Linked DNA regions of Roseibium sp. Sym1. The protein of the gene in region 1 interacts with the protein of each later gene in a pairwise test. Links are inferred from orthologs where the notes say so. Each region holds a gene or a part of one and is shown on either strand. Other genes may lie near its edges.

Region 1 (15,814 bases):
GCGGATGCGGTGCCAGCGCCCCTGCTGCAGCGGGATCTCCGGCATGGAGACGCCGTTGATCGTCAGCCAGTTGCCCAGCCGTCCGGCATGGGAGAAGTCATGCATGGCACCGAAGCTGGCGGTTTCCAGGGTACCGTCTTCATCCAGGCGCCAGTCGCTCAGCATCAGCGTGATGTCGCGTTCCAGATCGAACAGCTGTTCGTCTTCCTCGACGATCAGCGGGCCGGCAAGGCCGCGTGGCACCTGGTTCCAGCTCATCGTGTGGGCGTGGTACCAGTAGGTGCCGGCGTCGGGCGCGATGAAATCGTAGTCGAAACTTTCCCCGGGCTCCACCGGCGCCTGGGTCAGGCCGGCGACGCCGTCCATGGCATTGTCGATGCGGATGCCGTGCCAGTGCACGGAGGTCGGTTCGTCCAGTTGGTTGCGGAACCGGACCCGAACGCGCTCACCGCGTTTCACCCGGATTTCCGGACCCGGCAGCTTGCCGTTGTAGAGCCACAGGTCGGAGAGGCCGCCGTCCTCGCCATAGAGCCGGGCCTGGCCCTTTTGCGCGGTCAGCTCCAGGACACCGTCCGTGGTTTTTGCCAGGGAAAACTTCGGCAGCAATGTTGCGGCACATCCGGCCAAGGACGTTTTCAGAAACGATCTGCGATTCACCATTGAACTCCCGGAGTGCCTTTGCCGCCGCCTTCAGGACTCATGATGGTTCCAGTTGGGGGAAGGTCAAGATGGAAACTGCTTGCAATTGGTCAAAAAACATTCGCAATTCGGCGCGAGACTGCGCACTCTACTTCCGGATTTGACTTCAGGAATTTCAGGCAATGGTTTCATCTGGCGGGCTTTCCCTTTCACCGCATGCGCTCGCCGCCGAGCGGCGCGGCTTTGACACGTCGATCGGCCGCAGGCTCTGCGCAGGCGCCGAGGCCGGTCTGTTGCCGCACCTGCATGTGGTGCTGGCGGAGAGGGGCGGCGAGACGGTCCTGGAAAGTTACGGCAGCGGCCCGGATGAGAACTGGGGCCGGTCCATCGGTGACGTGTCCTTCGCCGCGGACACGCTGCACGACCTGCGCTCGGTATCGAAAAGCATCGTCAGCCTGCTTTACGGGATTGCCCTGGAACGGGGCGAGGTGCCGCGTCTCGACACGCCGATCCTCGACCTGTTTCCGGACTATCCGGATCTCGCCGCCGATCCGCAAAGACAGCAATTGACGATCGAACACGCGCTGACCATGACGCTCGGCATGGAGTGGGACGAAACCCGTCCCTATACCGATCCGGAAAACAGCGAGATTGCCATGGAAATGGCACCGGACCGCTACCGCTATATCCTGGAGCGCCCCTTTGTGGCCGAGCCGGGCGCGCGCTGGATCTACAGCGGCGGCGCGACAGCGCTGGTCGGCGAGATCCTGCAGCGCGGCACGGGCAGAAAACTGCCGGATTTCGCACGCGAGAGGTTGTTTTCACCGCTCGGCATCGAAACCTTCGAATGGGCCGCCGGTCCGGACGGAACCCATTCCCCGGCTTCCGGCCTGCGCTTGAGCGCGCCGGATCTGCTGAAGATCGGTCGTCTGGTACTGGGCAACGGGCTCTGGCAGGACCACCGGATCGTTCCCGAAGCCTGGCTGACGGCCTCCCTGAGGCCGGTGATCGCGACGGGGGAGGGGCCGGATTACGGCTATTTCTGGTTCTGCGGTCAGGCGCCGGTCCCGGCGCTCGGCGGGCCGGTGCCCTGGTTCGCCGGTTTCGGCAATGGCGGCCAGCGGCTGTTCCTGTGCCCGAAGGCGGACGTGGCCGCCGTCATCTTTTCCGGCAACTACAACAACTGGAACGCCTGGATCCCGCCGACCAGGGTGTGGAGCGAGATCATCCTGGCGAACCTGGTCAGGGTGTGACTGAATCTGCCACAAACTCCGTCGTCATCCTGAGGAGCGCGCTAGCGCGCGTCTCGAAGGAGTGGCCTCAGGCACCAGAGCAAGCAGCTCGTCCTTCGAGACGCCGCTAACGCGGCTCCTCAGGATGACGCTGAAGGAGGGGCCGGCTCAAAAAAGATATGCCTTTGCGGCAAACCTGCAGAACGGCCTCTCCACACACTCCGCCGTCATCCTGAGGAGGACCGACAGGTCCGTCTCGAAGGAGCGGCTTCAGGCGCCTGCCTGGCAACAGAGCAAGCGGTCGTCCTTCGAGACGCCGCTAACGCAGCTCCTCAGCATGACGCTGAATTGGGTGCAGACGCTGCAGGATGCCTTAGTCCGGCCAAACCTACCGCGCCACCAGCAACGCCCGATACCAGAGCGCGCTGGCCTTGGGGGTGCGCACCTGGCTGTCATAGTCGACATGGACGATGCCGAAGCGCATCCGGTAACCTTCGGCCCATTCGAAATTGTCCATCAGGCTCCACAGGAAATAGCCGCGGACCGGCACGCCGGCCTCGCGGGCGTCGGCAATCGCGCCGAAATGCGCGGCGAGATAGTCGATCCGGCCCTTGTCGTCGATGACGCCGTCAACGGGCTCGTCATTGTAGCAGGCACCGTTCTCGGTGATGTAGCAGTCGGGCAGGGAATAGCGCGCGTGGAGGTCCTTGAGGAGATCGGAAAGGCCTGGCGAAAAGACCTCCCAGCCGATATCCGTCACGGGAACAGCTTCATTCGGCGGCACCGCCACGGCTTGCGGATAGTCCGCCTCCAGGTCGCTGTCCTCGCGCACCCGCCAGGGGGTGTAGTAATTCAGGCCCCACCAGTCCAGCGGCTGGCTGATCGTGTCCAGGTCTCCTTCGCGAATGTCCATCGAGGTGCCGAAGGCCGTCAGGAAGTCCGCCGGATAGGCACCTTCGAAGAGCGGCTCGAAGAAAACCCCGTTGTGGAACGTGAAGGCCCGCTGCGCGGCGGCCTTGTCTTCCGGCCGGTCGGTGGCCGGATAGATGGAATAGGCATTGAGCACGATGCCCATCGGCAGGTCGGCGCGTTCAGAGCGGGCGGCCTGAACACCGAGGCCGTGGGCGAGATTCAGCGTATGAACGGCGGCGGCAAATGCCTCCGGGCTCTTTTCGCCGGGCGCATGGATGCCGTAGAGATGGCTGAGGTGGCAAATGCACCAGGGTTCGTTGATGGTCGCCAGCGCGTCCATGCGGTCGCCGAGCCGCCGGACCACGATTGCGGCATAGTCGGCAAAGGCCTCCGCCGTGCTGCGCGCCGTCCAGCCGCCGTCACCCGCCAGCATCAGGGGCAGGTCCCAGTGGTACAGCGTCGGGTAGACCTTGAGGCCGCGGGCGACCATGCCGTCGATCAGGCGGTCGTAGAAGTCGAGCCCCTTTTCGTTCACCTGGCCACGGCCGTCCGGCAGGATGCGCGGCCAGGCAATCGAGAAGCGGTAGGCGTCGACGCCCAGTGACCGGATCAGGTCGAGATCGTCTTCCCAGCGATGATAATGGTCGCAGGCGACGTCACCCGTGTGGCCCTTGTAGACCCGGCCCGGCATCTTCGAAAACGCGTCCCAGATACTCGGTTTGCGGCCGTCCTCGGCCACAGCGCCCTCGATCTGGTAGGCGGCGGTCGCCACGCCAAACTGGAAATCATCGGGGAAGCGCTTTGCAAGGTCTTTTGGGGACACCATCGAATCTCGTCTCATGGTCGTGGGAGCATGCCGAGGTGATAGGTTTCAAAGCGCTTTGGATCAAGCTTTTTCCTGCAGGCTCAGAAAGTATTTCCAGAAGGGCAGGCTCGGCGCCCAGCTTTCCACCAGTGTCGCGACAGCCCCGTCGCCGAGAACCGCCTTGGTGTCCGGAAGCGACTTCCAGACGGCCAGGCCCTTGTGCCTGGCCAGCTCCGCGTGAGGATGATCCTTTGGGAAACCGCGCGGGATCCTGGCAAGATCCGGTTCGGAAATCTCGAAACCCTGCCTTTCCAGGTCCGTTAGCAAACCCGCGATCGTTTCGCCGTCGCCTGTCTCGAGGGCGTGCAGGTAAGCGCCAAGAACCGCTTTGGAGAAGGCCATGCAGCCGGTCCCGAAACGCAGGTGATCGCGTTCGACGGACAGGAAGAATCCGGGTGGCTGCGCTTCCTTGCCTGCGAAGGTGGCACCGCTCGGCCAGAAGGCCATGCGGATGTGGGTGTTGTAGGGCGTCTTGTCCTTAGAGAACCGGAGGTCCCGGTTGATGCGAAACTGCTTGGAGGCAAGGGCGTGTCCGGTGACCTCTTCAAGCGCATGCAGAAGCGCGGGCCGGAACGCGTCGGCCGGTTTCTTGACAAACCGCTGGTAGTCCGCCTTGTGGGCTTCGAACCAGTCCCTGGAATTGTTGGCGGCGAGGTCTTCCAGGAAGCGGAAGGTCTCCGACTGAAATCCGGCGGATGTCATCGGGCGGCCTTTCCGGTTCTTGTCTTTTTCGGCTTCGCGGCCTTGGGCGGCAGGGCGCAGACGTAGGTCCGGGCCATCTCGACCCAGTCCTTCAGATCCTCGTCCGTCTCGATGCCGTCCGGCTCGATCCGGATGAAGCCGGGCATCGGCCGACCGGTCGGCCGGCATTGCGAGGCGTGCGGTTTCGACAGGGCCGCGGCTTCCTGGTCCTTGCCGACGCGGGCCATGAGACCGCGTTTCGACACGCAGACCAGCATGTTGCCGTTGACCATGAAACAGGTGCCGCCGAACATGCGTTTCTGCTCGACATTGCCATCGGGAATGAACGAACGGGTGCGTTCGATCAGAACGGTGTCCATCAAGTCCGACATGGGTTGCAATACTCCCTTCAGTTCGTGATCACCTTTCCAGGACGTTCCAGACCGGCAAAAACCGACAGCAGGGCCAAAAGAAAATCGCATGCACTGCCATCGCGCTTCAAATTCATGCTAGGAGGCCCGTTGAGGAAAGAAAACCGGATTCGGAGGACTGCTTGCCCGAACTCGTCTTGATCGCCGCCGTGGCACGCAACGGGATCATCGGCGCGGACAATGACATGCCCTGGAGGCTGTCGTCCGACCTGAAACATTTCAAGAGCCTCACGCTCGGCAGACCCGTGATCATGGGACGCAAGACGTTCCTGTCCTTCGGCGGCAAGCCGCTTCCCGGACGGCCGCATATCGTGATCTCGCGCGATCCCGGCTACGCACCGGAGGGAGCCGAGCGTGCGCTGTCCTTCGACGCGGCTCTTGAGCGCGGAGCGGCTCTTGCGGCAGATCTCGGCGTCGGCGAAATCATGTGCATCGGCGGTGGCCAGATCTACGCCCAGGCCATGCCCCGGGCCGACCGGCTTGAAATTACCGAGGTCGATGCGGCGCCATCGGGCGACACGCGGTTTCCCGAAATCAGCCCGCAGGTCTGGCAGGAAACGTCCCGGGTGCCGGGCGCGCGCACGGAGCGCGACAGCGCGGATTTCACCTTTGTCAGCTATCGCCGCAAGGCGGATGGGACGTGACCCGGACGCGATGACCATTCCAGATGCAATGACTGCCCAATGGGCGGCCTTCGACCAACTCAGCCTTCAGCAGCTCTATGGCCTGCTGAAACTGCGGCAGGATGTTTTCATCCTGGAGCAGGCATCGTTTTATGCCGATATCGATGGCAAGGATCCGCAGGCGCTGCATTACCTGATCCAGGACCCGGCGACGCAAGCCGTAACGGGGGCCATCCGAATCTTTGTCGAGCCGGAGGTGAGCACCGCGCGGATCGGACGTGTTGTGATCGCGCCCGAAGCCCGTGGCTCGGGTCTCGGCCGGGCCATGATGCAGGCGGGCATAGACAAGGCCCGTGAAATGGCCCCGGGTTGCAGGATCCATGTTCGTGCACAGGCCTACCTTGAAGACTTCTACTGCTCGCTCGGATTCGAGACCGTTTCCGAAGCCTTTGTGGAGGACGGAATTCCGCATATCGACATGATCCGGCCCTGATATTCGGGCAGGCTCTTTGGCAGAGTGCGGCCAAATGTGCGCCGGGGCTTGACAGTGACCGTTTCAGGACCCACCTCCGGCGCGGGAAATCATATGGGTTTTAGGAGGTTCCGGCGCCGGTCTATCCGTTGAAAGCGGTCGGTAACCTCCCTATAACCAACCATGAGTCAGAACGGGCGAATGCCCATGTCCGGCGGGTTCCGCCGGATCTCGAAGAAGGAATTTTTGATGCCTTGGAGCAATCAGTCAGGCGGCGGTGGCCCCTGGAAGGGTGGCGGAAACGGCGGCGGTCCCTGGGGCGGCGGCGGAAACAACAACGGTCCCTGGGGCGGAGGCGGTCCGAACAGGGGCGGCAACAACCCGCCGGACCTGGAAGAGCTCCTCAAACGCACGCAGGACCGCATGCGCACCGTTCTCCCGGGCGGTGGCGGCGGCGGTCTCGGCACCATCGGTGTCCTGATTGTCTTTGGTGTCGTCGTGATCGGTTGGCTGGCGACCGGTTTCTATGTCGTCGACGAAGGTGAGGTCGGTGTCGAGCTCGTGCTCGGTGAAGTGACCGATCAGACGCCTCCGGGCCTCAACTACAACTGGCCCTACCCGGTCGGTGAAGTCTACAAGCCCAAGGTCGAACAGCAGCGTGAAACCACGGTCGGGGTCGATGAAACCGTCAGCGGCTCCGGCGTCGTGCGTGCGCGCGACGTGCCGGAAGAAAGCCTGATGCTGACGGGTGACGAGAACATCGTCGATGTCGGCTTCAAGGTCCTGTGGCGTATCAAGAACACCCGCGAAGGCATCAGCGACTACCTGTTCAACATCCAGGATCCGGAAGGCACCGTGAAGGCTGTCGCCGAGAGCGCGATGCGCGAAGTCGTCGGCAGTTCCAACATCGACGCCATCCTGACGGAAAACCGCGTGGCCATCCAGAACGACGTCGTCACCCTGATGCAGGCGACGCTGGACACCTACCGTGCGGGCGTCGAGGTCGCCGAAGTGCAGATGCAGCGCGTTGACCCGCCCTCCCAGGTCATCGACGCGTTCCGTGACGTCCAGGCGGCCCGTGCCGATCAGGAACGTATTCGAAACGAGGCGGAAGCCTATGCCAACCGGATCGTTCCGGAAGCGCGCGGTGAAGCGGCTCGCGTTCTTGAAGCAGCCAACGCCTACAAGGAGCAGACGATCGCGGAGGCGACCGGTCAGTCCCAGCGTTTCACCAAGATCTACGAACAGTACAAGAATGCTCCGGACGTGACCCGTGAGCGCCTTTACCTGGAGACCCTGGAAAAGGTTCTTGGCTCCAACAACAAGATCATCATTGACAGCGAGTCCTCCGGATCTGGCGTGCTGCCGTTCCTGCCGCTCAATGACCTGAACCCGCGCGGCGGCGCCGCCGCGACGGCACGGACCGGAGGAAATTGATCATGCGTAGCGGAATTCTCGCAATCATCCTGATCGTCGTGGCCGTGCTTGGCTACATGTCGATCTACATCGTCAATCCGACCCAGCAGGCCCTGGTCCTGCGGCTCGGCCGGATCGTCGAGGAGCCGAAGACCACACCCGGTTTTTATCTCAAGTACCCGTTCGTGGAGAACGTGGTCTACATGGACAAGCGTGTCCTCAACCTGAACATGCCGCCTCTGGAGCCGATCTCCTCGGACAAGAAACGGCTCGTTGTGGACGCGTTCGCAAGGTACAGGATCTCCAACCCGGTGCTCTTCTACCAGCGCGTCTCGAACGTCCAGACCGCCAACCGGCGCCTGTCGACGTTGCTGCAGTCGTCGCTGCGTTCGGAACTCGGCCGGACCAGTTTCGTGGCGCTTGTGCGTGACGACCGCTCCGGTGTTATGGAGGCGATCCGCCGTGACGTCAGCGCCAATGCGGAAGAACTCGGCATCGAGGTGATCGATGTGAAGATCCGCCGCGCCGACCTGCCGGATGCCAACTCCCAGGCGATTTACGCCCGGATGCAGACGGAACGTCAGCGGGAAGCGACCGAAATCCGCGCACAGGGTGAGGAAGTCGCCCGCCGGATCCGTTCGCGTGCAGACCGTGACGCCACGGTCCTTGTCGCGGAAGCAAGGCGGGATTCTGAAATCACCCGTGGTGACGGCGATGCCGAGCGGAACAAGATCTTCGCGGAGGCTTTCGGAGCCGATCCGGAGTTCTTCGCTTTCTACCGGTCCATGCAGGCCTATGAAGCCGGGCTCCAGGCAGGAGATACAAGCCTCGTCCTGTCACCGGATTCCAGCTTCTTCCGGTTCTTCAAGGATCCGTCAGGCGTGCTCCCGCCGGCTGCCGACGGCAATGGCAGCCAGGGTGTCTCCGACCGGTCGCCGTCGCTCGCCGCTCAATGAGCGAACTGGTAACGGCGCTGGGTCTGGTGCTCGTGCTTGAGGGTGTGCTCTACGCACTTGTGCCCGGTGGCATGAAGGCCATCATGCGCAGCGTGATGGACACATCGGACCAGACCTTGCGGGTGACCGGCCTGCTTGCCGCGGTGATCGGCGTATTTCTTGTGTGGATCATTCGCGGATAACGAAAAGTTTTCGGGCGGGAGGCGCAAAAACGTCCCGCCCGTTCTATATTCTGGTTCAGGACCAGTAAGTAATAACCCATCGGCTGCCGGCCGTGGAACACATTGGCTGGCGGTCCACCCGGCCGGGATGAGGAGAAAGCCCTATGGCTCCAGATTTTGTTCGCCGTCGGATGACCCGGGTCGCAGCTGCTGCGGCGGGTATCCTGCTTGGCGGAATGGTTGTGTTTCAGCCTGTCGACGTGGCCCATGCACAAGGCCCGGTGTCCGTCGCCGACCTGGCGGAGGAACTCGGCGATGCCGTGGTGAACATTTCCACGGCCCAGACCGTTCAGGGGCGGCGGTCGGTTCCGATGCCGGAAGTGCCGGACGGCTCGCCGTTCCAGGAGTTCTTCGAGGAGTTCTTCAATCGCCAGAACCGGGACAACGATCAGCCGCGGCGGGTTCAGTCGCTCGGCTCCGGCTTTGTCGTGGACGGCAAGGAAGGCATCATCATCACCAACAACCACGTCATCGAAGGTGCGGACGAGATCACCGCGAACTTCAATGACGGCACCAAGCTCCGGGCGGAAATCATCGGCACCGATGAAAAGACCGACCTGGCGGTCCTGAAAGTCGAGCCGGAGACACCGCTCAAGGACGTCAATTTCGGCGACAGCGACGCGATCCGCGTCGGGGACTGGGTGATGGCCATCGGCAACCCGTTCGGCCTTGGCGGCACGGTGACGGTCGGCATCGTGTCGGCGCGCAACCGCGACATCAATTCCGGACCCTATGACAACTTCATCCAGACGGACGCGTCCATCAACCGGGGCAATTCCGGTGGCCCGCTGTTTGACATGCAAGGCAACGTGGTCGGCATCAACACGGCGATCATCTCGCCGTCCGGCGGCTCGATCGGCATCGGTTTCGCGATCCCGGCCAAGACGGCGATGAACGTGATCGAGCAGCTGCGCGAGTATGGCGAAACCCGCCGTGGCTGGCTCGGCGTGCGCATCCAGGAAGTCACCGACGAAATCGCCCTCAGCCTGGACATGGATGAGGCCATGGGCGCGCTGGTCGCCGGCGTGACCGAGGATGGTCCTGCGGCGAAGGCGGAGATCGAGCCGGGTGACGTGATCATCAAGTTCGACGGCAACGAGGTCGAAACCATGCGGGAACTGCCGCGCATGGTCGCCGAAACCGACATCGGCAAGGAAGTCGAAGTCGTCGTCCTGCGCAAGGGCGAGGAAGTCAACATCACCGTGACCCTCGAGCGCCTGTTGGAAAACGAGGTGACCGAAGCCAGTGAAACCACGGAAGGCGAGCCCGAAGACAAACCTGCGGAGAAGAGCGAAGTTCTCGGCATGATGCTCGCGGAACTCGACGACAGCCTGCGAGAACAGTTCTCCATCGACGAGGACGTGACCGGTGTGGTCGTCACGGAAGTCACGCCCGGCTCATCCGCCGAGGAAAAGCGGGTCATGGCGGGCGATGTCATCAAGGAAGTCGCCCAGGAACCCGTGGAGACGCCGGCCGATGTCGAGGCGCAGATCGAGAAGCTGAAAAAAGACAACCGCCGTTCGGCGCTGCTGCTTCTGTCCAACCCGACCGGCGATGTCCGCTTCGTACCGGTCCGGATCGAGGACGAGTAAGCCGCCCAGCTGGCAGAATGACATGAGAAAGGCGCCGGTAACGGCGCCTTTCTTGTAACAAATCCCCACCTTCAACCGTCATCCTTCGAGACGGACCTGACGGTCCTCCTCAGGTTGATGCCCCTGTTTTGTGCCGCCATCGCCCGGGGTTGGGGAGGCAGCTCGGCGGCTGTTTTGTCTCCGAGCCGTTATGCGGTGCGGTCCGACCCGACCCTTCGTTTCGTTCAGGGTCAGCTCAGAACGAAGTCGCTTTCCGCATAGCCCTGCAGGTAAAGCAGCGCCGTGAGGTCGCCGTGGTCGACCCGGATGTCGGCGGCTTCCGCGACAGCGGGCTTGGCGCGGTAGGCGACACCGGTGCCGGCGCGTTCGATCATGGAAAGGTCATTGGCGCCGTCGCCGACGGCCAGGGTTTCCTCGAAGGCAAGACCTTTCTCGGCAACGAGATACTCCAGGCGGGCCCGTTTGGCTTCCCGGCCCAATATGGGCTGTCCGACCTTGCCGGTCAGCTTGCCATCCGCCTCAAGCAGCGTGTTGGCCTGGTTCTCGTCGAAGCCGATCATGTTGGCGACGGCCTTGGTGAAATGGGTAAACCCTCCGGAGACCAGGGCACAATAGGCGCCGTTCGCCTTCATCGTCTGCACCAGCGTGCGTCCACCCGGCATCAGCTGGATGCGGTTGCTCAGAACCGTGTCGATGGCCGAAACGGGAAGGCCCGCCAAAAGGCCGACGCGCTCTAGCAGGGCCGGTTCGAATTCGATCTCTCCGCGCATCGCCCGTTCGGTGATCGCGGCGATCCGGTCCTTCAGGCCGAGTTCGGCGGCGAGTTCGTCGATGCATTCCTGGCGGATCATGGTGGAATCCATGTCCGCGATCAGCAGGCGCTTGCGGCGGCCGGCTTCCGGTTGCACAAAGACATCCACGCGGGCATTTCCGACGATTTCGCGCAGAATATTGTCGGCGGTGCTTGCGTCGCACCCGTCAAAGCGGATATCCGCGGCGACACCGGACATCAGTACGGTCGCCGTGCCGGATACGCCGAGCGCGTCCGATGCCCGGCCGATCAACTCCGCGTCGACCGCGGGCGCAGTAGGAGTGGACACCAGAGTGGCAACAAGCGACATGGACGGTTCCTTGGATAAAGACGGGATCATGGCTTCGGGCAATCGCGCCATCCTGATAGCCGGGCCAACCGCCAGCGGCAAGTCCGCCCTGGCGCTGGACCTGGCAAAAACGATGAACGGCGTCATCATCAATGCCGATTCCATGCAGCTTTACAAGGATCTCAGGCTGGTGAGCGCGCGTCCGGGCAGCGACGAGGAGGCACAAGTTCCCCACCGGCTCTACGGCATCCTGCCGGCGTCGACTGCCTCCTCGACCGGCGCCTGGCTGCGCCTGGCCGAACGCGAGCTCGACATGGCCCGGGACAACGGCCGGCTGCCGATCCTTGTCGGCGGAACCGGGCTCTATTTCAAGGGACTGACGGAAGGGTTCGCAGAGTTGCCGGACATTCCCGTGGAGGTGCGCGCCAAGGCCAGGGAAATGGCCGACCGGCAGGATCTCGACGGGCTCAGACAGGCGATTTTTGATCTCGGGGATCCGCAGGCGGCCCGAGATCTTGCCGACCCGCAACGCCTGGCCCGTGCCCTGGAGGTGCTGATGGCCACCGGCAGGCCGCTTGCCCGCTGGCAGCAGGAGCACCAGTCGTCGCCTCTGCTGGCGCCGGACCGGTGCCTGAAAATCGTCCTGGCGCCACCGCGGCCCTGGCTGCACGAGCGGATCGCGCAGCGCGCGAAATTGATGCTGGCGGATGAAGGCATCGCGGAGGTCCGCGCCTTGCTCGCACTGGGACTTTCAGACAAACTTCCGGCCATGCGGGCCATCGGCGTACCGGAAATCGCCGCGTTTCTGGCGGAAACGGCCGATTATGCAGAAACGCTCCACAGGCTGACTGTTGCAACGCGGCAATACGCAAAGCGTCAGGAGACCTGGTTTCGCAACCAGATGAGTGACTGGCAACGGGTTGATCCGTCGGACAAAATCAATCTGGAAAAGTTTCTGAAGATTTGCTGACCGGAAGGCATCAACCTCTGGGGTGTGCGGTGCAGCGCCGGGTATCTCATTAACTCGTTGGAAATACGAATTTATTTTTTCGGAATTTGTACCTATACTTTGGTCTGCCATCGGGTTGGCACAATTCAGGGTTACATGGATCCCGGCTACAGCAATTGTCGATTCAGCATAGAACCGGCAAACAGGAATTCTAAAACGGGAGGACACGGTGCAGACGATTTACCTCGAATGCGGCGCAGTGCGGCTTGTCCCTTTTTCGCCCAGCGATATCAATCTCGTGAAGGGCCTTCATTCCGACCCGTTTGGAAACCAGTGTTCCGAATACTCCACCAATTGCACGGTGGTCGATGCAGCCGAGCTGGTGCGCTCCGCGCTCAAGCACCAGAACGATCATGGCTTTGCGAAATGGAAAGCCGTGTCGCCGGAAGGCGATTTTCTTGGCTGGGCGGGATTCACGCCGCTTGCGGAAACCTCCGAGATCAGCGTCAATTACTGCCTGCGCAATGATGTCCTGGACAACGATCCGGATCTGCCGAAGCGGCTTTTCCTTGCGCTTTCGGACTGGTTCTTCGAAAACACCTATTTCTCGCACCTTGTTGCGGTGGTGCGCACCGACAATCGCACCATGCGGGATGTCGTTCTGGAAGCCGGCTTCTATCATCGTGAAAGCAAGGTGATCGAGGGCATGCAGGCAGACGTGTTCCAGCAGCTCAGCCCCTCCATGCAGTCCTATTTGATGAGCGCCTAGCCGGCGCCCCGGGAACCAAAATCGATCGGGCAATGATAGGGGGTCGTGATCAGCCACGGCCCTCTTTTTTTTGAAAGACATCTGTTGCGATCAAGCCCGTGTTGGAGACCGAGCTGTTCTGTCCATGCGGCGTCACCGGCTATCTGATCTGTGTCAGCTGCCGCGGGCTGCCTTTCCCGGCAGCGCTGCTTTTTTCAGGACTCCGGCAAACCGGTCGGGTCAAGCCGGTTCCGCAGAGAAGTGCCTATCTGCTCAGCCATGTCCGGCAGCAGCATCGCCCAATGTCCGGAATGGGGCGCGCGAATTACCTCCAGGCTTGGATACCAGAGGCTCCTGCCGTCTTCGGCGTACCAGTACCAGGGCGGCACATGTGCGATGAGTGCCAGTCCCGGAGTGCCGGCCGCACCGGCTGCATGCAGCACCATGCCATCGGGGGCGATGACAAGATCCAGGACGCTCAGAAGCGCTGCGAGGTCTTCAAGCTGGCGGATATGCCGGCCGGCGTCGATGATCCCGTTTCTGCCGCTCAACTGGGTCCTGCTGTGGTCCCAGACCGTGCTGACCAGGGTGCCGGGCAGCATCGGCAGCGCCGACAGAAGCGGTTCCAGCGTCAGGCCCGGTGCGGTCTCGTTCCAGGCAAGGCCGATCCAGGGGCGGGGAAATTCGGCAAGGGCATCCAGCCAGCGTTCGCGCAGGTCTTCTCGCACCGGCAGATAGGGAACCTTGCCGGTGAGCCCGCCTCTCACCTGCGCCGGCAGGCCGAGAAGCTGCGACACGGGAAAGCCGCCCGAAATCTCCGGCAGGGTCTCGGTCGAGCCGGGAGCGTCATTGGGCAAATAGGTGTCATACCCGAACAGGCGGGGCAGCCCAGAGATTGCGGAGGAGCCTGCAACGGGTGTCGACAGACCCCGTCCCGTTGCGCCGAGAAAACGGGCCAGGACCATGAATTCAAGATTGCCGAGGTCCGGGTCGATCACCATGGCAGCCGTTTCAAGCGTTCTGTTCAGGTCGCCGTCGCCGGGGTGGAGGGACGGGCCGGCCAGATCCGGAACCTTGTCGATCTGACCGGTGGAGAGGTAGGCGTCCCTCAGGACACCGAAGAGCCGGGCCTTTTCTGGAGGCTTGAGCTGCGCCGTTTCCGCCAGGAGCGGTTCCAGTAGCTGCAAGGTCTTGTCCGGTTCTCCGGCAAGAGCATAGGCGGTGCCCAGGGTCAGGATCGCGTCGGTCCGGTCTTTCGCGGATTTGGCGACCGGCGCAAATGCGCGCAGCGCGTCCGTGGCCTCGCCGCGGTTGGCCTTGACCTTGATGTAACAGAGCCAGGCGGGCATGAGGTCGGGGAAGAGGGTCCGGGCCCGCTCCGCATATCTCAGGGCTTCCGTGAGCTGTCCGGTGGCGGCGGCGTTGTTCGCCAGGGCGATCAGGTGATCCGGATTGGCAGGAAACTGCAGATGCGCGGTTTCCAGGAAAGGCGCCGCCTTGCCATGGTCGCCGAGTGCGGTGAGGATCCGGCCTGCCAGGGCATTGAGGGCGGCATTGTCCGGTGCCAGGTCGAGCCCTTCCTGCACGTTCACCAGTGCCGGGCCAAGCAGCCCGTGGGCAAAATAGAGACGGGCGATGCCGAGCAGCAGATCCGGGTCGCTCTTGCGGGCGCGAATCCCGTTCAGGAGGTCCTCGACCTCGGCAAGCTCCCCGGTCGCGGCCAGGAACTCGGCCTTGAGCAGGGCGGCCTGAACATGAAGCGGGTCAAGCGCCAGCGCACGCTCCGTGAGCTGTTCCGCCTGGCGGCTGTCGTCGTTCAACAGGGCGATCCTGGCGGCCAGCGTCAGAAAGCCGGGATCCCGCTCGCTGCTGGCTGTCGCATTGGCCATAAGCGCCTGCGCGGCCTCCATGTCGCCATGGGCAAGCCGGGATTCGATCAGTCCGCAGAGCGCCTCCGGATGGCCCGGAGACAGGTCCAGAATGCTTTCGTAAAGCAGCGCCGCATTGTCGTGCCGGCCAGCTGCGGCATGGTCATGGGCTGCCTTCAGCCTGTCATCCACCAGGAGCATTCAACAGTGCCTAACCAACGCTGACGCGCTTGCCGTCGAGGCGAACGTCCTCTTCCGCCGTGATCATCGAGATTTCGCTGTTCTGGGTGGCGATGCTGTCGATGTTCTGAACCAGGATGCCGGCCTTCAGCGTCTCGGTCTCCTTGATGGCGCTGCTCCGGCTCTGTGCCGTGGTGGTGATCGTGCGCGCGTTCAGCATCTTGTCGACATAGGTTTCTAGCGACCGGCTGAAATTGCTCACCAGCTTCTTGCCGGTCTGCATCAGGCTGTCGGTCAGGATCGTCATCCGGCGGGCGCTGACCTGGACATCAGGCGCGGACAGCGCCAGGCGGCCGTCCGTCTTCAATGCCACATCCTTGGCTCCGGTCACGCCGATCTCGGCCGTTACGTCCGCGTTCCTGGTCAGGACCGACAGCATGAAGGACTGGTCCGGGCCGCGAAAGACAAGAACGGTGTCGCCGATCACCGGTGCGAGCAGGCAACTGGTCGCCTGAACCGCGTGGATCTGGTCCCCGTCCGCCAGCGTCACCATGGCTTCCTGCTCCGTCACCAAGGCCTTGACGGTTCCGGTGTCGAGGCCGTTTGCCGCCGGCGCAGGGTTGGAAGTCGTGTTGACCAGGGCCTCTGTGTTTGTGTCTTTCTTCACCATCATGCTCGGCTTACCGTTTCGCGTTGCTGCGTTATCATATCAGATCCGGGCTGCCACGGCCTTCAGGTAAGGCTTAAAAGGCGGACCTGCGAGGGAACCAGGGTGGTGCCGACGGAATTCGGGGACAGGCCGTTCTGGGCCGTCGGGTTCACGAGGGCGCGGGTCGCCGGCATGCACTGGAAGAAGAGCTTGAACGATCCAATGATGTTGCGGCTGTTGGAGCAGACCATGGCGGAGACGACGCCGGGGCCGGGGCCGC
Region 2 (15,988 bases), 1.1 Mb from region 1 along the record:
GCATGTTCGCTCCCATGGAGCGGCTTTCCGTGGCGGCGCGCAAGATTGCCGACGGCGACCTGGAAGTCGGTGTCGAGGCAACCGAGCGGCTGGACGAGATCGGCCGCATGGCCCGCTGCATCGAGGTCTTCAAGGACAATTCGATCGAGCGGGAGCGCCTTGCGGCGGACCGCAAGAAGGGACACATCGCCCGCGAGGAACGCGAAAAGCTGATCGATTCGCTGATCGCCGCGTTCCGGGCCGAATCCCAGACCGTGCTCGAACTGGTGGAAACCAACATCGCCCGCGTCGAGGACGTGTCCTCCGCGCTCAACGCACGCTCCGCCTCCGCTTCGGAACAGGGCCAGACGGCCGTGTCCACCTCTGAAAACGCGTCTTCCAACGTGCAGGCGGTTGCCTCGGCGACCGAGGAGCTGAACGCTTCCATTTCGGAGATTTCCCGGCAGGTGGAAACGACAGCCTCGATCGTGGCGCAGACCACCACGGCGGCGCAAAGTTCCAACTCCAAGATCTCCGGCCTGGCCGAAGCGGCCAACAAGATTGGCGACGTTGTCTCGCTGATTTCGGAAATCGCCGAGCAGACCAATCTGCTGGCGCTGAATGCGACCATCGAGGCGGCCCGTGCCGGTGACGCCGGCAAGGGCTTCGCGGTTGTTGCCTCGGAAGTGAAGTCGCTGGCCGGCCAGACCGCCAAGGCAACCGAGGAGATTTCCGCCCAGATCGCGGCGATCCAGGCATCGACAACGGAGGCGGTCGACGAGATCGCACGGGTGTCGGAATCGGTCGAGGAGGTCAATTCCTACACCACGACCATTTCCGACGCCGTCCAGCAGCAGGGCGCGGCCACCGGCGAGATCTCGCGCAACGTGGCCGAGGCCGCGGACGGCACGCGCAGCGTGGCCAACACGGTTGCATCGCTCAACGAGGGCGTTGCGGAAAACTCCCAGGCGGTCGGCGACATGCTGACGGCGACGATCGAGATGAAGCAGCAGGCCGAACATCTGCGGGCCTCGGTCGAGAAATTCCTCTCCGAGGTTGCAGCCGCCTGACGGCGATCGTAGGTATGGGCAAGTCAGGCCGTCCGGTTGCCGACCGGGCGGCCTTCTTTTTTGGGTCTCAGGAAAGCGGGGATGTCGTCGTGTCTGACTGGCCGGATCTGTCGGGTCGCCTGGAAGAGGGCGGCCATGTGCTGCCCGTCAGGGTCTATTACGAGGACACCGACTTTACCGGCATCGTCTATCACGGGGCCTATGTGCGCTTTTTCGAGCGGGCCCGCTCCGACTTCCTGCGCCTGATCGGCATTCATCACAGTGATATGGCATCGGGCGCGCATGGGGTTTCGCTGGCCTTTGCCGTGCGGTCCATGACACTGGACTTCCAGAAGCCGGCCCGGATCGACGATGTGCTGGAAGTCCGCACGAGCGTCGCGGAGTTCAGGGGCGCGCGCATCGGGCTCGGGCAGCGGATCCATCGGGGCGGTGATTTGCTGATTTCCGCTGCAGTGACCGTTGCGGTGATCACGTCCGAGGGGCGGCCGACGCGGCTGCCGCTTGTGCTGGCGGAAAAACTTCAACGGCATGTGCCTGGAGAAAGCCCCGACAATTGAGGGCCTTGCGCGGACCTGGGCGGTCCTGCCGGCCGTCCTCAGGAAAATAGTTACAACTCCATTACCTGCGTTAATCTTGCAGTAACCTTAATTGATTCCTTTAGAGAGGGGCGTTCTTTGAATGGAAACGTCCCAGTTTTGACAAAATCAAACGTCAGAGAGGCGGCTGGTTACATTATCCGGCCTCCTGATTCCGGGTCCATCCTGACGCTTTCGGAACCTGGACTGCACATCAGTATCAGACGGCCTAGGGGTCTTAATAAACATGGGTGAACATACGTTTCTCGATCTGTTCTGGCAGGCGCATATTGTCGTGAAGGTCGTCATGGCCGGCCTGATCTTCGCATCCGTATGGTGCTGGGCGATTATCGTCGACAAGTTCATGCTGGTCGGGCGCACGCGGCGGCAGATGAACCGGTTCGAAACCGTGTTCTGGTCCGGCCAGTCCCTGGAAGAGCTCTACAACACGCTGCACAACCGGGTGAACCATTCCATGGCGGCCCTGTTCGTGGCGGCGATGCGCGAGTGGAAACGCAGCCATGAAGGCGCGCGTCCGGCCATCGGCAGCCTGCAGCAGCGGATCGACCGGGTCATGGATGTCACCATCCAGCGCGAGGCCGAGCGGCTCGAGAACCGGTTGCTCGTGCTGGCGACCGTCGGCTCGGCGGCGCCCTTCATCGGCCTGTTCGGCACGGTCTGGGGCATCATGACCGCCTTCCAGGCGATTGCCGCTTCGGAAAGCACGAACCTAGCCGTGGTGGCTCCGGGCATCGCCGAGGCACTGTTTGCGACGGCGCTGGGTCTGCTGGCGGCGATCCCGGCCGTGATCGCCTTCAACAAGTTCAATTCCGATGTCGGCAAGGCGGTCGCGCGGATGGAAGGCTTTGCCGACGAATTCTCGGCCATCCTGTCGCGCCAGATCGACGAGAGGGGCTGAGCCATGGGCATGCAAGCCGGATCCGCACAGTCAGGCGGGCGCCGCGGCCGGCGCAGGCAGCGCCACGCGCCGATGAGCGAAATCAACGTGACGCCCTTCGTCGACGTCATGCTTGTGCTTCTGATCGTGTTCATGGTCACGGCGCCGCTGCTGGCCGTGGGGGTTCCGGTCGATCTGCCGGAGACCCAGGCGCAGCAGCTGACCGGGGACAATGAACCGATCACGGTCACCGTGAAGGCGTCCGGCGAGATCTTCATCTCCAAGGAGGCCTACGCGCTCGAGGACGTCGTACCGACACTGGAGGCGATCGCGGCCAATGGCTACGACGAACGCATCTACGTGTTCGGCGACCGCAATGCCAGCTACGGGACCATGATGCAGGTGATGGGCCGCATCAGTGCTGCCGGTTTCAAGCGGCTGGCGCTGCGCACAGAGGATGAACGGGACTCGTAACGCACCATGCGCGCAGGTCTCATCGCGTCACTGTCCGGACATTCGGCAATCCTTCTCTGGGGCTTGATCGCCTTTCCGGGCGCGGAGCGCTTTCCTGAACAGGAAGAGCAGCCTGTCTTCATCGACATGGATTTCGCGACGCTGGCCGAAAAGACGGAGATCCAGGTCGGGGACCGGGAGGGGGATATCGAGGCGCCGCCGGCGCCGAAACCGCGTGAAGCGGAACCGGCCGAGGAACCGCAGCCGGCCGAACAACCGGCACCGACGCAGGACACGGCCGCTCCACCGCCGCCGCCTCCCGCGCCCGCACCGGCCCCTGCACCCACACCGGCGGCCGAGCCCGAGCCGGCGTCGGCACCGCCGGCGGATGCCGAGCCGGTCCCGGCACCGGAGCCGGAACCTGCCGCGGAGCCCGAGCCCGCGCCGGAACCCGAACCGGTGCAGCAGGCCGCGCCGCTTCCGAACCAGAAAATCGCAGCGGCAGTGAGCCGGTCCAAGCCCACGCCGCCGAGACGCACGCCGGAGACGGACCGGAGCAACTTCGATGCAAATGCAATCGACCAGCTCCTGAGCAAGGAAAACGGAGGCTCCAGCGGCCCGTCCTCGCAGCAGCCCGCTTCCGTCGGTGATCAGCGTGGCGTGCAGCATGCCGGCCTGACGGCGAACGAGAAGGATCTCATTCGCCAGATGATCCAGGAACGCTGGAACAAGTTTCCCGACCAGTATCCGCCGGACATGAGGATCACGTACCAGATCAAGTTTACCCCGCAGGGCAAGCTGGCCGGGGCGCCGGTGCTTTTGAACACGTATCCGGATCCCCGTTTCCAGTCGCTGGCGGACTCGGCCAAACGGGCGATCTACCAGGTGGACAACGAGGGAGGCTTCACCATCCTGCCGGCGGACAAATACGGCGGCGCCAACGGCTGGAATGAACTTAAGTTGTCGTTCGATCCGAATTTTTCCTAGGATCGGGTGCGAGACCGGAATGACATGCCAGTCGCGTGGCGGGAACATATTGATGCTGATTTTGGATCCTAACCAATGATGCGCTCAGGTTGGATCGGGATGAAAACCGAATACCGGGAGCGGAACATGCTTCGCTTGAATGGCAGGAGGCCAGGTTTGACGACGGAAACGATGAAAACTGATCGGTTGGAACGGAAGATGAGCCATCTTCTGCGGCAACTCCTTGTCGGTCTGGGCCTGATTCTGCTGGCCATGCAGCCGGCGCGGGCCCTCGTTGAAATCGACATTCGCGGCGGCAACATCGAGCCCTTGCCGATCGCCCTGCCGTCGTTCACCGCCGAGGGGGGCGACAGCAAGCTGGCGGCGGACATGACGGGTGTGATCTCGGCGGATCTCAAGCGGTCCGGCCTGTTCAACCCGCTCGACCCGGCCAGCTTCCTGCAGAAGAACATGAGCGTGAATTCGACGCCGCGCTTCGGCGACTGGCGCAAGATCCAGGCCCAGGCCCTGGTGACGGGCACCGTGATCAAGCAGCCGGACGGGCGATTGCGCGCGGAATTCCGGCTCTGGGACGTGTTCGCCGCCGAACAGATGCTCGGTCAGCAGTTCTACACAACGCCGGAAAACTGGCGCCGGCTGGCCCATATCATCGCCGACGCCATCTATGAGCGCCTGACCGGCGAAAAGGGCTATTTCGATACCCGGATCGTGTTTGTCGACGAGACCGGGCCGAAGGACAAGCGCATCAAGCGGCTGGCCATCATGGATCAGGACGGCGCCAACACCCGTTACCTGACGCGGGGCGAGGACCTGGTGCTGACGCCGCGCTTCTCGCCGACCAGCCAGGAAATCACCTACATGTCCTATGGCGCCGCCGATCCGAGCGTCTACCTGCTCAACATCGAGACCGGCCAGCGCGAGATCGTCGGCAATTTCCCCGGCATGACCTTTGCCCCCCGGTTCTCGCCCGACGGCCAGAGCGTCGTCATGAGCCTGCAGCAGGGCGGCAATGCCAACATCTTCAAGATGGACCTGCGGTCGCGCCGGACGACGCGCCTGACCAACACGGCCGCGATCGACACCAGCCCGTCCTATTCTCCGGACGGCAGCCGGATCGTCTTTGAAAGCGACCGTGGCGGCACGCAGCAGCTCTATGTCATGAGCGCGGGCGGCGGCGAGGCGCAGCGCATTTCCTTCGGGCCAGGCCGTTACTCGACGCCGGTCTGGTCGCCGCGCGGGGACCTGATCGCCTTCACCAAGCAGCATCAGGGCCGCTTCATGATCGGCGTCATGCGTCCGGACGGCAAGGGCGAGCGCATCCTCACAGAGGGCTATCACAACGAGGGACCCGCCTGGTCGCCGAACGGCCGGGTGCTGGTGTTCTTCCGGGACACGCCGGGCGCCAATGGCGGTCCGCAGGTCTGGACCGTCGACCTGACCGGATACAACGAGCAGCGTCTGGAGACGCCGGCCTTCGCGTCGGATCCGTCCTGGTCGCCGCTGATCGACTGACACGAAAGGCGGCCTGCCGGGGCAGGCCGTGTTAAGCTTTCGCTAACCACGTTTGAAAAGACGTTTTTTACCGGTTTTGGCTAGAAAGCGTTTACCAAGAACCGGACGCTCCCGGAGTGAGGTTTGCGGGCTGGGGTTTAGGAGACAGGAATGTTCAAGCAAGTAAACGCCGCAAAAGGTGCGCGATGGATTGCCGTCTGTTTTGCGGTTCTGTTCGCAGCGGCATGTGCCCAGACGAAACCGGATGGGTTGTCCAGCAACGTGAAGCCGGGCACGGGCCAGGATTTCGTGGTCAATGTGGGCGACCGCGTGTTCTTCGAGGAAGACCAGTCGGTGGTGAATTCGCAGGGCCAGGCGACGCTCGCCAAACAGGCCCAGTGGCTGAAGAAATACTCCCAGTACACGATCACGGTCGAGGGACATGCCGACGAGCGCGGAACGCGCCAGTACAACATCGCTCTCGGTGCGCGCCGGGCCCAGGCTGCCCGTGACTATCTGGTGTCGCAGGGCGTCAACGCTTCGCGGATACGGACGATATCCTACGGCAAGGAACGGCCCGTCGCGGTGTGCAACGACAACAGCTGCTGGTCCCAGAACCGCCGCGCGGTGACCGTTCTGAACAACGCCACCAACTGATTGCCGCAACAGCGAACAGATTGGCCGGGCCTCGTGCCCGGCCTTTTGCGTTATCCGGGCAGGGCGTGTTCATCCGAGATCCGGCCGATCAGGTGCCGCAAATGCGAAATCTCTCGGGTTTCGGCAGGAAAGGTCAAAATTTAGCCGAAGTCGGAGCGCTCTGTGCACTTGAGTAGATAACCGGTCATGATAAGACATCATGCGGAAGGATTTGCCGGCAGAGCGCTCGCGGATCCCCGAACCGGAGGAGAGAATGCAACATTTAAAGGGACTTGCAGGTCTCGTTCTGGCGATGGTGATGATCACCGCTGCCACACCGTCCGAAGCCCAGCTTTTCGGACGCCGCAACGACGAATCCGCCGTGCGTATCGGCCAGATGGAAGAGCGGATCCGCGTCTTGACCGGCCAGATCGAGCAATTGTCTTTCCAGCTGCGGGAAATGCAGGACATGATGCGCCGCATGCAGGAAGACAACGAATACCGCTTCCAGCAGCTTGAAGGCGGCACGCCGGGCAAGCGCTCGGAACTCCCGCCCGGATCAGGTGCACCGGGGCTTGCCCCGGACGGCACGCCGCAAACCGGATCGCTTGTCGCTCCGGGCGGCGGGCTTGCCACCTTGCCTGCCGACGGGTCCGGCGATGCCAGCTGGGACCAGTCCGGCGGGTATGACACCGGACTGCCGACTGACGGTCCGATCGACCTGTCGGCGCTTGCCAATGGACTGGACAACGTTCCGGGCACGGGCGACGACATCTCGCCGGACCCGGGCCTGGCAACCGACGACGACCAGATCGCAAGCGTAATCGGCAGCGGTGATCCGCAGACCGACTACAACGAGGCCTATTCGCTGGCTGTGAACGGGGATTATTCCGGCGCGGAACGCGGGTTCCGCAATTTCCTGGAAAACTATCCCGATGACCAGCGCTCGGCGAACGCCCAGTACTGGCTCGGAGAGAGCCTGCTCGCGCAGCAGAACTACCGCGAGGCGGCGGACGCGTTTCTGAAGACCTATACCAACCATCCCGGTAACGAAAAAAGCCCGGACAGCCTGCTGAAGCTCGGCGTGTCCCTGCGCGGTCTGGGAGAATCGGACGCCGCTTGCGCAACCTTCTCCGAACTTCTGAACAAGTTTCCGAATGCCGCTCCCGCGGTCCTGTCCCAGGCCAGGGACGAGCGCAAACGTGCCCAATGTTCCTGACGGGCCGGTCGAGCCCGAGGGGCTCCCGTCCGATATTGTCGATGCTCTCTTTTCCAGGCTGACGTCCTTTTCAAACCTTGCCGTGGCCGTGTCCGGCGGAGCGGATTCGCTGTGTCTCCTGGTGCTGCTGGCGGAGTGGAAGCGGCGGACAGGCTGGCAGGGATCCCTTGAAATCCTGTGCGTCGATCACGGCTTGCGCCCCGAAAGTGCCGAAGAGGCAGCCTTTGTTGCCGACTGTGCGCGCGGTGAAGGTGTGCCCTGCACGATATTGCGCTGGTCGGGGCAAAAGCCCGCCAGCAACCTTCAGGAGGAGGCGCGCCTCGCCCGGTACCGGCTGATGGCGCAGCACATGAGGGGATCCGGATCGGAAGCGCTGCTTCTTGCCCACCACCAGGACGACCAGGCCGAGACCTTCCTCGACAGGCTGACCCGCGGCAGCGGTGTCGCCGGTCTGGGGGGCATGGCCGCGGACGAACCGAACGGCCCGGAAGGCCTGCGGCTGCTGCGGCCGTTCCTGGGTGTCGCCAAGGCTCGCCTGGAAGCCAGCCTGAGGGCGCGCGGCAGGACATGGTGCACCGATCCCTCCAACAGCAACACCAGGTACAAGAGGAGCCGGCTCCGGTCGATCCTGGCGCTCCTGGAAGAAGAGGGCCTGACAGCGGAGCGACTTTCCAAGACAGCCGGGCACATGCGCCGGGCAGGAGAGGCGCTGGAGGCCTGCCTTCGGGATCTCGCCGAAAAACACCTGATTGAACACCCGGCCGGTCCGTTGAAACTGGATCGTCTGGCGTACCGGTCGATGACGGAAGAGATGCGGCTGCGACTGCTTACACTCATGATCGCGCGCGTGAGCGGGGCCACGCCGCGGCCGCGGTTTCGCAATCTGAGTGGACTGGACCGGATGCTGGTCAGGGAGCGGCCCTGCCGTCTGACCCTCGGTGGCGCGGTGTTCGATGCGCGGGATGACGTTGTTTTCTGCTGGAAGGAACCGGGGCGGACACCACCCGAAACACTGGTTGACCCGGAGGGCAGCGGTCTCTGGGACAACCGGTACCGGTATTGCGTTTCCGACAGGAGGAAGGCCCACGGTCGGCAAGCGCTTTGTCTCGGGCCGCTCTGCAACGCACCGCTCCGGTCCAGGGACGTCAATTGGCCCAAGGGGTGGCCGAAGGCCGCCTTCCATTGTGCGCCGGTGGTCTGGGCCGGGGAGGACATCCTGTGTCTGCCCTTCCTGGTGGCCGCTTCAAATCTAGGCAATTCCTGCAAGGGCGACGTTTTGGATTTGGAGCGCCTGCCGATCCAAGTTAAGCTTCTTGGTAACTATTTGGACGATGGGACCGTACAAGGCGAAAACTAGAGTTTTCCCTGCTAAGAAGTTCTGATAGAGCTCCGGGCTTAACAAAATAGTCAGTGCATCTGCGCAACTATGGCGCACCGCCTTGGCAGCGGGACTTCGGCGACCTATCTTCGCTGTAACGAATAAAGACCGCGCGAGCCGGGGTCTTTTGAGAATTGGGATCTGGCCGTGTGCGGAGGCAAAGCGCTCCGACCCGGGCCATCGACGGGACCGGAACCTAATTCTCAACAGACCCAGGGGTCGCGTTGGGCGGCTAAGGAAACGAAATGAACGCACATTTTCGCAACTTTGCTCTCTGGGTGATCATCGCATTGTTGCTGATCGCCCTGTTCCAGCTTTTTCAAAGCCCGGCGCAGCACGGTGCGACAAATGACATCGCCTATTCGGACTTCATGAAGCAGGTCGACAACGGCGAGGTCAGGTCCGTCACCATCCAGGAACAGAAGATCACCGGCAGCTACAACAGCGGCGGCGCCTTCCAGACCTATGCGCCCGACGGTGCCCAGTATGTCAACGAGCTGCGTGGCAAGGGCGTGCTGATCAATGCCCGTCCCCCAGCGGAAAGCTCACCGCTTCTCGGTGCCTTGTTCTCGTGGCTGCCCATGCTGATCATTCTCGGCATCTGGATATTTGTGATGCGCCAGATGCAGGGGTCCGGCGGCAAGGCGATGGGCTTCGGTAAATCCAAGGCGAAGCTTTTGACCGAGGCGCACGGCCGGGTCACCTTCGAGGATGTCGCAGGCATCGACGAAGCCAAGGAAGACCTTCAGGAGATCGTTGAGTTCCTGCGTGATCCGCAGAAATTCCAGCGCCTGGGCGGACGCATTCCGCGCGGTGTCCTGCTGGTTGGCCCTCCGGGCACCGGTAAGACCCTGACGGCACGTGCCGTCGCGGGCGAGGCAAACGTGCCGTTCTTCACCATTTCCGGCTCGGACTTCGTTGAAATGTTTGTCGGTGTGGGTGCTTCCCGTGTCCGCGACATGTTCGAACAGGCCAAGAAAAACGCGCCCTGCATCATCTTCATCGACGAAATCGATGCGGTCGGCCGTCACCGCGGCGCCGGTCTCGGCGGCGGCAACGACGAACGCGAACAGACGCTCAACCAGTTGCTGGTCGAGATGGACGGCTTCGAGCCGAATGAAGGCATCATCATCATCGCGGCGACCAACCGTCCGGACGTTCTCGACCCGGCGCTGCTGCGCCCTGGCCGTTTCGACCGCCAGATCGTCGTACCGAACCCGGACATCACCGGCCGCGAGAAGATCCTGAAGGTGCATATGCGCAAGGTGCCGCTGGCGCCGGATGTCGACGTCAAGACCCTGGCACGCGGTACGCCCGGGTTCTCCGGCGCCGACCTGATGAACCTCGTCAACGAGGCCGCGCTTCTGGCCGCCCGCCGGTCCAAGCGCCTGGTGACCATGGCCGAGTTCGAGGATGCCAAGGACAAGGTCATGATGGGCGCGGAACGCCGCACGCTGGTGATGACCGAGGAAGAGAAGAAGCTGACCGCCTATCACGAGGCCGGCCATGCGCTGGTGGCACTGCACCAGGAAGCCTCCGACCCGATCCACAAGGCGACCATCATTCCGCGCGGCCGCGCGCTGGGTATGGTCATGCGCCTGCCGGAAAAGGACCAGGTGTCCCTGACCCGGGCCAAGTGCAAGGCCGACCTTGCGGTTGCCATGGGCGGACGCGTGGCCGAGGAAATGATCTTCGGCTACGAGAAGGTCACCTCCGGTGCCTCGGGCGACATCCAGATGGCCACCAAGCTGGCCCGGGCGATGGCCACGCAGTTCGGCATGTCCGACAAGCTCGGCCCGCTGCTTTACGGCGAGAACCAGGAAGAAGTCTTCCTGGGCCACTCCGTGGCCAAGAACCAGCATGTCTCGGACGAAACCCAGAAGATCGTCGACGCGGAAATCAAGTCCTTCGTCAACCAGGGCTATGAAACCGCCAACAAGATCCTGGGCGACCACGAGGACCAGCTGCACACGATTGCCAAGGGCCTTCTGGAATACGAAACGCTCTCTGGCGACGAGATCAAGGACCTCTTGAACGGCAAGCCGCCGGTGCGCGACACCGACGACGACCAGCCGGTCGGCCGTTCTTCCGCGGTTCCCACAGCAGGTGCGAAACGCGGCGGGGACGAAGCCAGCGGCGGCATGGAGCCGCAACCGTCCTGATCAACGCCTAAGTGACTGACGAAGCCCGGCCAATGCCGGGCTTCTGCCTTTGCGGCCGTTGATGCGTGCCTGTGAATGGTAACAATTGCTCACATATTTTGAATCGTGATCGGAGCCAATTGCGTTAATAAGGGCGCACATTGGAAATTCAGGCAGGCATGATTGATGCGTAAGTATTTCGGCACCGATGGCATTCGCGGCCAGGCGAACCGTTTCCCGATGACCGCCGAACTGGCTCTGAAGGTCGGGATGGCCGCTGGCCTCGTTTTCAAGAACGGCGGTCATCGCCATCGGGTGGTGATCGGCAAGGACACGCGCCTGTCCGGCTACATGCTGGAAACGGCACTGGTTGCAGGCTTCACGTCCGTGGGCATGGATGTCTTTCTGCTCGGGCCGATGCCGACGCCCTCTGTGGCCATGCTGACGCGCTCGCTGAGAACGGATCTTGGCGTGATGATTTCGGCGTCCCACAATCCCTTCCAGGACAATGGCATCAAGTTCTTCGGCCCGGACGGCTTCAAGCTCAGCGATGAAATCGAGAAGACCATCGAAGGCCTGGTCGAAAGCGACCTGACATCACGGCTGGCCGGCGCGCGCGAGCTGGGCCGGGCGAGACGGATCGACGGGGCGCAGCAGCGCTATATCGAATTCGCCAAGCGGACGTTGCCCAGGGAAATGAACCTGGAAGGACTGCGCGTCGTTGTCGACTGCGCCAACGGCGCGGCCTACAAGGTTGCCCCGGAAGCCTTGTGGGAGCTCGGGGCCGACGTGATCTCCATGGGGGTCACCCCGGACGGCTTTAATATCAACCAGGATTGCGGCTCGACCTCCACAGACGCGTTGTCCCGCAAGGTGCATGAGGTGCGCGCGGATATCGGCATTGCGCTCGATGGTGACGCCGACCGCGTGATCATTGTCGACGAAAACGGTGCCGTTGTTGACGGCGATCAGCTGATGGCCGTGGTGGCGCAATCCTGGCAGGCCAGCAACAGGCTGTCGGCGCAGGGCATCGTCGCAACGGTCATGTCCAATCTCGGGCTGGAGCGCTACCTGCAACAACTGGGCCTGGGCCTCGCCCGGACCAAGGTCGGCGACCGTTACGTGGTCGAGCACATGCGGGCCAACGGCTACAATGTCGGCGGCGAGCAATCCGGGCATATCGTGCTGTCCGACTTTACCACCACGGGCGACGGTCTGATCGCGGCGCTGCAGGTCCTTGCCTGTGTCAAGGACCAGGACCGTCCGGTGTCCGAGGTTTGCAGGCGGTTCGAACCGGTGCCGCAGATCCTGAAGAACGTCAGGTACAAGGGCGGGGCTCCGCTCGAACAGGACAAGGTCAAATCGGCCATCGAAGACGGTGAGGCGCGCCTGGGGAAATCCGGCCGCCTGGTGATCAGGGCGTCGGGTACCGAGCCGTTGATCCGGGTGATGGCCGAGGGCGATGATGCCGACCTCGTCAAGCAGGTCGTCAATGACATCGCCGGTGTGGTTGCCGCATCCGCGGCCTGACCTTCCCCGGACTCTGATGGAGCCGCTTCCCCCGGGAGGCGGCTTTTTTGTGTCCGGTCAACAAGATCCGGATTTGGTAAGACTTTCTTAAGGTAAAAAATCGCGGTTAATGAACAGAGTTAAGTCACAATTAATGAATTCCCCTCAGTATGCTTTCAAGTTTGATGTGTCCGGGAAATTGTTGAAGCGGGCGCTCACTGGAAGAGGACGAGGACATGGACAATTTCTTTAAGCGTTTGTCTTTGACCGGCTTTGCTGTTGTGCTTTCCACTGCGGGCTACGCTGCGGACTTGCCAACTCCGGTCATCGAGCATGTGCCGCAAGTGCCCGTGGCAGGTGGGTTGTACCTGCGCGGCGACATCGGTTACAAATTCTGGAACGATCCGAGCGGCAGCTTCAACGACCCTGTGATCGGTGATCTGCGTTTCGAACGGGAATCCATGGACAATGCCTGGATGATCGGTGTCGGTGTCGGTTACCAGTTCAACGACTATTTCCGTACGGACGTGACGCTGGATTACGAGACCTCGGCGAACGTCAAGGGCTACGCGGTCTGCGGAGCCTGTACCGGCGGATACTCGACCGAGTCGACCGATATCGATGTCTGGACCGTCATGCTGAACGGCTATGTCGATCTGGGGACCTGGAACCGGATCACGCCGTATGTCGGTGCCGGTATCGGTGCGTCCTACGTGACGACCGACAGCACGTATTCCGTCAATCCGGGCGGTGGCGGCCGCAGCAATTATGACGGCAAGCACAGCGAGTGGAACTTCGCCTGGGCACTGATGGCCGGTGCCGAATACGCCGTGACCGACAGGTGGTCGCTCGACGCAGGCTACCAGTATCGCGACCTCGGCGACGCGGCGACCGTGCAGCTTCATGACGCAGGCACCGGTGAAACACGGGTGGAATGGGACGACCTGACCGCTCACGAAATCCGCTTTGGCGTACGCTACAATTTCGGTGGTGGCAGCGCTCCGGCCGGCCCGGTCTATTACGAGCCCCAGGGGCCGATCACCAGCAACTTCTGATCTCCAGATCAGGGAACGGAAAGGCCGGTCGCTTGACCGGCCTTTTTTTGTTTGCGAGCCTGAAGTTCACCCGGCATTGACCTCCCTCAAAGGTGGCAATGTCAGAATTCGCTAAACTAACCTAGGGGTACGTGCCCCAGGATAGGAACGGCGAGCGCTGCCTGGATCCCGTTCCGGCCGATAGGCGGAGGACCATCGCCGGAGCGCAAGAGGGCAGAGACATCGCCAACCCGAAGGGAGCTGCGCATGTCACCCCGGTTGTTGGTCCAAACCCGTGATTTTCTTCTTTCAGCCGTTGTCCTGGCGGGCCTTGGAGGCCTGCCTGTGGCGGGCGGCGCGGCCCGCGCGCAAGAGGCGCTTCAGCCTGGCGAGGCGGTCGTGACGCGGTTCTCAGGAACAGCCGAAGAAGCGGGGCGCCTCGTGATTGACGGCCAGGGGGCCGTGGTCAGCGTTGTCGACCTGCGCCAGCCGGGAGGGCCGGCACGCGGCGAGCACTGGTTCAACGCGTTGCAGCGCGGAGCGGTCACAGCCGCTGAAATCGGTCAGGTCTTCGGTGTTGCCATCGATGACGCGTCGCCGGCAAACATCTATCTGACAGCGACCTCTGCTTTCGGCCTGCACAGGAATGCGGACAATTCCGACTGGATGGCCGGCATGTGGGGCGCGGAAGGCGGACCCGGAACGGTCTGGAAACTGAACGGCGCCAACGGCTATCAACCTGAACTTTTTGCAGAAATAACCCTGGATGGCCGGCCGAACAGCGGCGCTGCCCTCGGCAATGTCGCTTATGACCGCTGGAATGGTCAGCTCTATGTCTCCGACCTGGAGACCGGCATGGTGCATCGCCTCCGCCTTGCCGACGGGGCGGTTCTCGGGACATATGATCATGGCGTTGACGGACGGAGGGCGTTCTTCGACGTCCCGAGCGGTGGCTATCAGGGACTTGCTCCCGTGGCCTTTGACCCGTTGAGCCGGGCGCGGACAGCCGATTGTCCGAGTGGAGACTTCGGCCGCACGCCTTCCTGTTGGAACTTTGCCGACTTCCGCCGGCGCGTCTGGGGCCTCGGTGTGCGCCGGGATACCCAAAGCGATGGCGTGCGTCTCTATTATGCTCTCTGGAGCAGCCAGGGCTTCGGCAATGCGGATTTTGCCGGCGCGGACGACAGCGAGAAAAGGAACGCGGTCTGGTCGATCGGCATCGGTCCGGACGGTGCTTTTGACCCGGCCGGCGTTCGCCGGGAGTTTGTCCTTCCGGATTTCTTCCGCTCGCCGGAGGCGATTGCACGCTCCGGGTTCAGCCATCCCGTCGCCGATATCGCGTTTCCCGATCTGAGCGAACAGAATGTCATGCTGCTTGCGGAACGCGGCGGGGTCCGCAATCTCGGTCTGGCAGCGGAAAATGCCTTTGCCTACCCGCATGAATCCCGCGTGTTGCGTTACGAGATGACCGACACCGGATTCTGGCGTGGCGCCGGGCGCTATGATGTCGGCTACTATGACCGCGGCCAGGACGGACCACCCTATCTGCGCGCGGGATCGGCCGGGGGCGTCTCCTTCGGCCCCGGCTATCTCGGTTCCGGGACGGCAAACCCCGATGTGCCGGATGGAACGGTGTGGATGACGGGAGACGGCCTTTGTTCGGATCGCGGGCGCTGTTTCGATTCCAGCTCCGGGGCGTATGACGACGGCTCCGAGGTGCACGGGCTTCAGGGCCGGGCCGCACACCCCTTCGAGGCGTTCGAGCCCGTAACCGCCTTCCAGCCCTACCCGGCCCCGGGACCTGTGACCCCGGCGACGGGGCCCGACAGCTCCTTCATGGTCGACGCAGACGTCAATACGGACCCGGCCGGCAACGTCCTGGAAGAGCTGAGGTTCCGGAACGATGCCACCCGCGTCGGCGACGTCGCCGTTGTCCAGTCGCTGCCCGCCGGGGGCGCACTTTTGGCCCAGGAGGACGATCCGTTCGGCCCTGTTCCATGGCCGGAGGGGCTGCCGCCGCAAGGCTGGGTGCCCGCGCCGCTGCCGCCCGACGGCTGGTTCCTGCCGCCGCCGTTCCCGCTCGATACGGACCTTGCGATCCGCAAGACCGGACCGGCGCAATGCCAGGAAGGGGTTGAATGCACCTATGTCGTGACACTCCGGAATGTCGGCGCGACGACTTATGCAGGTCCGCTTGCGATCACGGACACGATGCCCGCGGGTGCCACGCTTGCCTCCACCTCGCCCGGCTGGAACTGCGCCCCCATCGGCGTTGCCTTCAACTGCGTCACCAATGCTGCCGCCCTGTTGCCTCCGGGCGCGACGGCGGCCATTGAGGTCAATCTTCTTCTGCCCGCCACCGTGCCCGGACCGAACGTGCAGAACTGTGTTGCCATCGACTGGTTCGAAATGGGTACGGACGACGGTCCCGGCGACGGCAACGACGAGGATTGCGTTACAACGCCGGTGAGCGAGGGCTTCGATCTCGGCATCGTCAAGATGTCGTCCATGCCCGACTGCACGGAGAACGCGGATTGCACGTTCCTGGTGCAGGTGATCAACCAGGGACCGGGTGAATTCAACGGGTCACTGGCTGTTCGAGACCCGTTGCCGGCCGG

Evidence for each region.
Region 2: the proteins of hflK (region 1) and ftsH interact in binary tests that used the Escherichia coli proteins (3 or more experiments, as listed by UniProt). The link is inferred for Roseibium sp. Sym1 from one-to-one orthologs.

The regions. Positions count from the first base shown.
Region 1 is NZ_CP114786.1:3,779,624-3,795,437, forward strand. The notes cover bases 5,424-8,198. They hold hflK (FtsH protease activity modulator HflK), read left to right. Parts: upstream 5,424-6,104; coding sequence 6,105-7,292; downstream 7,293-8,198. Other genes in these bases: O6760_RS17150 (GNAT family N-acetyltransferase), read left to right, coding at 5,424-5,876; hflC (protease modulator HflC), read left to right, coding at 7,295-8,198. Outside these bases: O6760_RS17120 (multicopper oxidase domain-containing protein), read right to left, coding at 1-660; O6760_RS17125 (serine hydrolase domain-containing protein), read left to right, coding at 822-1,892; O6760_RS17130 (GH1 family beta-glucosidase), read right to left, coding at 2,260-3,609; O6760_RS17135 (DUF2461 domain-containing protein), read right to left, coding at 3,670-4,350; O6760_RS17140 (TfoX/Sxy family protein), read right to left, coding at 4,347-4,721; O6760_RS17145 (dihydrofolate reductase), read left to right, coding at 4,883-5,404; more of O6760_RS17150, read left to right, coding at 5,415-5,423; more of hflC, read left to right, coding at 8,199-8,227; O6760_RS17165 (DUF2065 domain-containing protein), read left to right, coding at 8,224-8,409; O6760_RS17170 (Do family serine endopeptidase), read left to right, coding at 8,553-10,040; phosphoserine phosphatase SerB, read right to left, coding at 10,271-11,161; tRNA (adenosine(37)-N6)-dimethylallyltransferase MiaA, read left to right, coding at 11,190-12,110; O6760_RS17185 (GNAT family N-acetyltransferase), read left to right, coding at 12,319-12,858; O6760_RS17190 (tetratricopeptide repeat protein), read right to left, coding at 13,053-14,906; O6760_RS17195 (DUF3540 domain-containing protein), read right to left, coding at 14,917-15,558; O6760_RS17200 (PAAR-like domain-containing protein), read right to left, coding at 15,618-15,814.
Region 2 is NZ_CP114786.1:2,633,420-2,649,407, forward strand. What follows is about bases 8,441-11,389. They hold ftsH (ATP-dependent zinc metalloprotease FtsH), read left to right. Parts: upstream 8,441-8,931; coding sequence 8,932-10,848; downstream 10,849-11,389. Other genes in these bases: tilS (tRNA lysidine(34) synthetase TilS), read left to right, coding at 8,441-8,665; glmM (phosphoglucosamine mutase), read left to right, coding at 11,011-11,389. Outside these bases: O6760_RS12065 (methyl-accepting chemotaxis protein), read left to right, coding at 1-1,049; ybgC (tol-pal system-associated acyl-CoA thioesterase), read left to right, coding at 1,139-1,606; protein TolQ, read left to right, coding at 1,872-2,543; O6760_RS12080 (ExbD/TolR family protein), read left to right, coding at 2,547-2,996; O6760_RS12085 (hypothetical protein), read left to right, coding at 3,003-3,962; Tol-Pal system beta propeller repeat protein TolB, read left to right, coding at 4,161-5,474; peptidoglycan-associated lipoprotein Pal, read left to right, coding at 5,625-6,110; tol-pal system protein YbgF, read left to right, coding at 6,364-7,308; more of tilS, read left to right, coding at 7,292-8,440; more of glmM, read left to right, coding at 11,390-12,357; O6760_RS12120 (outer membrane protein), read left to right, coding at 12,573-13,391; O6760_RS12125 (peptidoglycan-binding protein), read left to right, coding at 13,638-15,988. UniProt on the Escherichia coli protein: Acts as a processive, ATP-dependent zinc metallopeptidase for both cytoplasmic and membrane proteins. Plays a role in the quality control of integral membrane proteins.